DNA from 3 places in the Streptosporangium longisporum genome. Region 3 is predicted to be linked to each of the others. Evidence: riboswitches for the same ligand, from Rfam matches in the RefSeq annotation. Region 3 holds a riboswitch; each other region holds the start of a gene.
The links. A riboswitch is a leader RNA that binds a small molecule or an ion and turns the genes downstream of it on or off. The one in region 3 is predicted to bind S-adenosylmethionine.
Positions count from the first base shown of each region.

Region 1 (2,257 bases), on a different contig from region 3:
CGTCCTCGACCGCGCCACCGGTACGGCGGGCGATGTCCAGGACGTAGGGGCCGTCGGCCGGGTTGCCGATCGCCAGCGACTTGGCGATGGTGTCCGGCTTGACCGGGCGGATCACGTCGTGGCCGGCCTTGTAGGCCGCCGAGACCGGCGAGCACCCCTCGGCCTGGGCGGCGAAGATCTTGTACGGGGTGTCCTCGACGAGCCCGAGCCTGATCAGCTCCTTGAACCCCTTGTCGATCTTCGTGAGCTGGGAGCCCGAGGCCACCGGGACGATGATCTGGTCGGGGATGCGCCAGCCGAGCTGCTCGGCGATCTCGTAGGCCAGCGTCTTGGAGCCCTCGGCGTAGTACGGCCGCAGGTTGACGTTGACGAAGCCCCACTTCTCGCCCAGCTCGTCGCCGATGAGCTCGGAGCAGAAACGGTTCACGTCGTCGTAGGTGCCCTCGATGCCCACCAGCCTGCCGCCGTACACGGAGGCCATGACGATCTTGGCCTGCTCCAGGTTCGAGGGGATGAACACGCAGGAGTCCAGCCCGGCCCGCGCGGCGGCGGCGGCCACGGCACCGGCCAGGTTGCCGGTGGAGGAGCAGGACAGGGTGTGGAAGCCGAAGGTGCGGGCCGCCTCCACGGCGATGGCCACCACGCGGTCCTTGAAGGAGTGCGTGGGGTTGCCCGAGTCGTCCTTCACGTGCAGCGAGCGGATACCGAGCTCGCGCGCCAGGTTCCGGGCGTTCACGAGCTTGGTCCAGCCGGGTGCCATGTTGGGCTTGGTGGCCACGTCGGCCGGGACGGGCAGCAGTGAGCGGTAACGCCAGATGTTGGCCGGCCCCTCGGCGATCTGCTCCCGGGTCACGCGCCCGAAGTCGTAGGCGATCTCGAGGGGCCCGAAACATTCGATGCACGCGAAGCTCGGGCCGAGGTCGTAGCGGGCACCGCACTCGCGACAGGACAGGGCCACGGCGGGGCCGAAGCTCCCACCCGCGTCCTGGTGGGCGAGCGAGGTGATGTTCTCAGTGGTTGCGAGCGCCATGAAGCGAGGCCTTTCCCTCATCTTCGTCTGCGACCACCCTGGTCACAGACCGGAATTGGCACCTGTCCCGGCCGACCTCGTCAGATCACGAGTCTTGAACCGGGAGGGTTGCCGGGGCTTCGCAGGGCCGGTCCCTCCACCCCTCTGGATGAGCACGTATTCAGTTGTCGACCTGATGCGCAGGTCTCCAGCACTCTACCTCGCCACCCCGCCGTCCCGGCAAGCCGTCTCACCGTATGAGACACGTCGTGTTACCTGCCGGACACGGACATCGGCGGCGGCCGGGGGCACCGGCCCTGACACCGGTCCGGGGCCGGGCCGGAACCGTGCCGGAACCGTGCGGGAACACCGGACCGGGGACCGGACCGCCCGGAGGCGGCCGCCGGAGGTCAGGACCCGCTGCGGACCGAGAGCGGGGACGGCGCCCTGAGCCCTATGGTGTAGGCACCGGAACCGGCCACGCTCACCACCCGGTAACGGTAGAAACCGGGCGTCCCGTTGTAGGTGATCTTCTCGTCGGGGCCGGCGCTCCTGGAGGAGGCGACGACCCGCCAGGCGGAGCGGCTCCACTTCTGCAGGTACAGGTCGAAGTCCGCACCGGCGGGGCCGTCCAGGCACCCGAAGTGGTTCCCGGGGATGCCCGCCCGGTAGTAGACGCTCCTGGGGTGGTAGACGGACCTCCCCGCGGCCAGCGCGCCGGTGTAGGTGGTGGGGTAGCCGGTGCAGGTGCCGGTGGTCGGCGGCGGCGGATTGCCCGCCGTGGTCCTCAGGGCCAGGCCGTAGGCGGTGAGGATCTCGCCGACCGGCTGGAAGTAGGTGACGCCGCCGACGGCGCAGTCGCCCGATCCCCCGGAGGTGACGCCCTGGGCCTGGTCGATGGCGATGAACGGTCCGCCGGAGTCCCCGGGCTCGGCGCAGACGCTGGTACGGGTCAGCTGGAAGACGGCGCCCTGGGGGTAGGTGACGCTGGCGTCACGCTGCTGGATGAGACCGCAGTACCAGTCGGTGGTGGAGCCCGAACGGCAGACCGAGGCCCCCTCGATGGCGACCCGGGCCCCGGCGACGGGCACCGTGCCGCCCTCGCCGTTGTCCACACCGGGGACGGCCGTCCAGGCGGCGTTGGTGGCCACCCAGGCGTAGTCGCTGCCCGGGAAGACCGACCCCTGGAAGATCCCCTGGGCCAGGCGGTTGAACCCCAGGGTGGGCGCACCCTGCCTGCCGCAGTGA
Region 1 is NZ_BAAAWD010000014.1:466,354-468,610, forward strand. Features, by position in the region: gene thrC (threonine synthase) at 1-1,030, opposite strand, end outside; SAM riboswitch class I at 1,045-1,185, opposite strand; gene ABD832_RS25455 (S1 family peptidase) at 1,420-2,257, opposite strand, start outside.
Region 1: linked by a shared signal. The riboswitch ahead of thrC (threonine synthase) and the one ahead of ABD832_RS12380 (aminotransferase class V-fold PLP-dependent enzyme) in region 3 are both predicted to bind S-adenosylmethionine.

Region 2 (2,257 bases), on a different contig from region 3:
CGTCCGGTCGGTGCCCGGGGAGCGCCTGATGGAGGAGACCATGGCCTACGCCCGGGAGCTGGCGACCCACAGCTCACCGGCCTCGATGGCGGTGATCAAGCGGCAGGTCTGGGGCGACTGGCAGCAGAGCCTGGAGTCCTCGGAGTCGGCGGCCGTGCGCCTGATGGCCGAGTCCTTCACCCGCCCGGACTTCGTGGAGGGCGTGGCCAGCTTCGTCGAACGCCGCGCCCCCGCCTTCCCACCGCTGTAGACGAGCCCTCGTCGTGGACGGGCCCTTGATGTGGAAGGGCCCGTCTGGTCGTGCGGGTTCTGCCGGGTCAGGCGGGCTCAGGTGACCAGGGAGAGCCAGTGCGGAGTGGCGCCGAAGGGAGGGGTTCCGGCGGTGACGGCCTTCATCAGCCAGGCGGCCGAGTCGCGGGCGTTCTGCACCACGTCGGGCGGGTACGCGTACCGGATCCGGTGCTCCTCGAACTCGTCCTCGTCGTCCAGGAAGATCCGCCTGGTGCGGCCCTTGAGCACGTCACGGCGGGTCCGGATCACGTCGAGGTCGAGGTCGATCATGGTGACCTCGCCGTCGCGCCACTCGGGCACCGTGGAGATGTCGCAGTAGATCTCGTGCTTGTTCGGGGCGGCGTTGAAGGCGGCCGTCCACCAGGCGTCGCGGGGGAAGAGCATCACGAAGGGCTGCGGCCAGGCGATGGCGGGGCCGTCCCCCTTGTGGCCGCTGGAACCGGCCACGCAGCCCGTCCACACCCCGTGCTCGTCCTCGCCGAGCAGCAGGCCGCGGTGGTGCCAGTGCAGCGATCCGTCGTACTTGCGGTAGACCACGTTCACGATCTCGTAGGACATCCTTCGACAGTAGGGCTTGACAATGATCCATGCATTTCCTACCTTTTAAATAGGTTAAACGCGTCGATGTGAGACCCCGGCCGGCTGACCGGCGCCCCTTCCGTCGCGAGGGGCGCCTCCGGGGAAAACCCGGCGGCACGGTCGGCGTGCCGCGGACGCGGCCCCCGCCGGGCCGCCGAGACGTGTACGGGAGTGCCACATGTCGCAGAGCGCCACACCGGAACCCGACCATCCCGAACCCCTCGCCCTCGATCCGGACGGCGTCCCGGCCGGGGAGCCGGTGATCGTCAAGGGGATGGGGCCGGCCCTGGCCGGCCTGCTGGTGCCGCTCACCTCGGGCAGGGGCGGCCGGTTCGCCCGCGGGTACGACGGGGAGCTGGTCTACCTGCCCGGCGGACGCGAGCCCCTGCTGCACGTGGGGTCCTCGCGCGGCGTGCCGCACCACCGCGGGTTCGCCCACCCCTTCGGCGGCGCCGAGCCGCCGGTGCCGCGCTTCGTCACCCGCGACACGCTGGGCACGGGGCCGTGGAACCTCCGCCGCGACCTGTGGCCCCTGGTGGCCAAGGAACTCGCCTTCGCGTACTACCACGAGCTCATCACCGCCCACCCGGAGCGGACGCGGTCGACCTGGGAGGAGTTCGAGGAGGCCTTCGCGGCCGAGGAGTGGAACAGCCCCGCGATGCGCAGGCTCGTCCGCGCCGCCGTCCCCCGGCACCCCGACCGGCTCGACCTCGACCGTCTCGACCGGCCGCTGCACGGCATCCGGTTCGGCGACCGGGCGGGGGTGCGCAGGTGGATGCGCGGCTACCTCGCCGCCGACCTGGAACGGCGCTCCGACCCGGCGCACAGCGCCGACCACGCCATGGTCCTCGCCCTGCTCTCCGTCCGCGCCGTCCTCGCCGAGGCCGGCGTGTCCGACCCCTGGTTCCGGGAGTTCTCCGACCATCTCGCCGGTGGCTCGCCCGCGTCGTACCTGGAGGAACTCCGCGCACTCGCCGAGGCGGGCGTGGTCGTCTTCCTCGGCGCCGACCTGGTGATCGACCGGTACGAGGGACGCTGGCGGGCACAGAGCCCCACCGCCCCGGGGGCCGTGACCTCCGCGGTCCTCGTCGACACCGGACGGCCCGTGTGGTCGCCGGACAGGACGGCGGTCACGGCCTCGGGCGCTGACCCGTGGGCCAGGGCGCCGCGCAGGAGACCGGCCACCAGGACCGAGACGAGGTACTCCAGGATCCTCACGACGGCTCCGGTGTGGGGACGGCACCCCATCTGATCCCGCACGGCACGCCCCCCGGCCCGGTCGCGTCCGCCACGGCCGCGGGGGAGGTCCCCGCCCGGTCCCGCCCGTTCTCGTGCGAGACCCGCACGGTCCCGCACGGCACGGCTACGTCGCGGGGTGGCTCGGCAC
Region 2 is NZ_BAAAWD010000012.1:183,380-185,636, reverse strand. Features, by position in the region: gene ABD832_RS22050 (enoyl-CoA hydratase) at 1-250, shown strand, start outside; gene ABD832_RS22045 (DUF402 domain-containing protein) at 328-849, opposite strand; SAM riboswitch class IV at 902-1,013, shown strand; gene ABD832_RS22040 (hypothetical protein) at 1,049-2,122, shown strand; gene ABD832_RS22035 (MFS transporter) at 2,234-2,257, opposite strand, start outside.
Region 2: linked by a shared signal. The riboswitch ahead of ABD832_RS22040 (hypothetical protein) and the one ahead of ABD832_RS12380 (aminotransferase class V-fold PLP-dependent enzyme) in region 3 are both predicted to bind S-adenosylmethionine.

Region 3 (2,257 bases):
GGGGCGTAGAGCTTGTGACCGGAGAAGACCACGTAGTCCAGGTCGAGCGCGGTCAGGTTGAGGCGGCGGTGCGGGACGAGCTGCGCGGCGTCGACCAGGATGCGCGCGCCGTACCGGTGCGCGATGTGGGCCAGCGCGGCGATCGGCCAGAGTTCGCCGGTGACGTTGGAGGCCGCGGTCACCACCAGCAGCGCCGGGCCCTCGATCGAGGACAGCGCCTCGTCGGCGGCGCGGACGGCCTCGCCGGGGAACGCCGGCACCGGCAGCCGCACCGCGCGGTCCCAGGGCAGCAGCGAGGCGTGGTGCTCGGTGTCGAAGACCACCGCGGTGGTCCCCTCGGGCAGGCTCCGGGCCAGCAGGTTGGTCGCGTCGGTGGTGTTGCGGGTGAAGATCACCGAGTCGTGCGGGCGGGCTCCGACGAAGGCGCGCACCGTGTGCCGGGCCTGCTCGTAGCGGGCCGTGGTCAGCTGGGACGCGTACCCGGCGCCGCGGTGGACGCTGGAGTAGGCCGGGAGCGCGGCGGCGACGGCGGCGCTGACCGGCTCCAGACAGGGGGCGCTGGCGGCGTAGTCGAGGTTGGCGTAGCGGACGAGCCTGCCGCCCTTCACCGGGACCTCCAGGTCCGAGCCGAGCACGGCGGGGATCGGCCGTCCGCCGGTCGCGGTGGCCGGCGCCGCGGGGGTGACGGTCGCGTGGGCCGTGCGGGCGTCGTCGGTGGAAGCGGTGAAAGCGGTGGTGGAGGCGAAGATCGTCAGGGTGGACATGCCGGTGCTCCTTCGAGGTCATCGGACCTCGACCCATGAGACATAGGCACCCGAAGCCCGCGCTTGCCCGGCACACCTCGTGCCGGACCAGGTCCTCACCCGGGGCACCCCGCCGCGGACGCGAGGGTTGCCGGCCAGCGAGCCGGGGCTTGTCACTGGCACTCATGACCTACGGGGGAACTATAACCGACGGCCGCCGCCCTTCCGCAAGTCCGGACACGCGCCGCAGGCCGGTACCGGGGGTGACTTTCGACACGGAAGGGCGCGCGAGGAACTCCTGGAGGCTCCCGGTCGTCCAGGGAGTCAACCGAAGAACCGTTCTGGCCGCCGGCCGGCTCTGTTCCCCCACGGGCCGACAAAGGAGGAAGCAATGGACTGGGTGACCAACCCGGAGATATGGATAGGGTTCTTCACCCTTGTCGCTCTGGAGATCGTGCTGGGGATCGACAACATCATCTTCATCTCGATCCTGGTGAGCAGGCTCCCTCCCGAGCAGCGGGACCGGGCGCGCAGGCTGGGCCTCCTCGTGGCCCTGCTCAGCCGCCTCGCCCTGCTGGTGGCCCTCGCCTGGGTGGTGAGGCTCACCGAGCCGTTCTTCGAGGTGTTCGGGCAGGGGATATCCGGGCGAGATCTGATCCTGATACTCGGCGGCCTGTTCCTGCTGGCCAAGAGCGTCCACGAGATGCACGGCAGCCTGGAGGGCGACTCCGGCCACGGCGGGGGCAGGATGGCCTCCTCCTACGCCTCCGTGATCGTCCAGATCATGATCCTCGACATCGTCTTCTCGCTCGACTCGGTGATCACCGCGGTCGGCATGGTGGACGAGCTGGGCGTCATGATCGCGGCCGTCGTCGTCGCGGTCCTGGTGATGCTGTTCGCCTCCGGTCCGATCAGCCGCTTCGTGGACCAGCACCCGAGCATCAAGATGCTCGCGCTGTCCTTCCTGGTGCTGATCGGCGTCGTGCTGATCGCCGAGGGCTTCGAGCAGCACATCCCCAAGGGCTACATCTACTTCGCGATGGCCTTCTCGTTGCTGGTGGAGCTGCTGAACATCCGGATGCGCCGCAAGACGGCGCAGAAGCCGGTCGAGCTGCACTCCCGCTACCAGGCCGAGCCGGACGCCTCCTCGGGGGAGGGCGAGCCGGCCGTGCCGGGGACGCGGGGCCACTCGGAGTCCGCGGCGGAGGCCGGGGCGCGGTCCGGCGCCGGAGCCGGGACGGGAACCGGGGCCGGGAGCGGGTCCGTGACCGGAGCCGAGACCGGGACCGATGTGCGACCGGACGGGACGGATCGTCCCGCGTGAAGCCGGGCGGGCGGCCGGTGGGTGTCCGGCCGGGTGAACGGAGCTGGACGGCCGGGTGAGCGGCGCCGGGTGAGCGGGGTAGGGGGACCGGCCCGGCCCCAGGTGGGGGATTACGATGCTCACGTGCGCTTTGATCCCTGGAATCCGGAATTCGTCGCCCACCCGTACGACGCCTACGACGAACTGCGAC
Region 3 is NZ_BAAAWD010000006.1:1,804,126-1,806,382, forward strand. Features, by position in the region: gene ABD832_RS12380 (aminotransferase class V-fold PLP-dependent enzyme) at 1-764, opposite strand, end outside; SAM riboswitch class IV at 819-934, opposite strand; gene ABD832_RS12385 (TerC family protein) at 1,135-2,067, shown strand; gene ABD832_RS12390 (cytochrome P450) at 2,191-2,257, shown strand, end outside.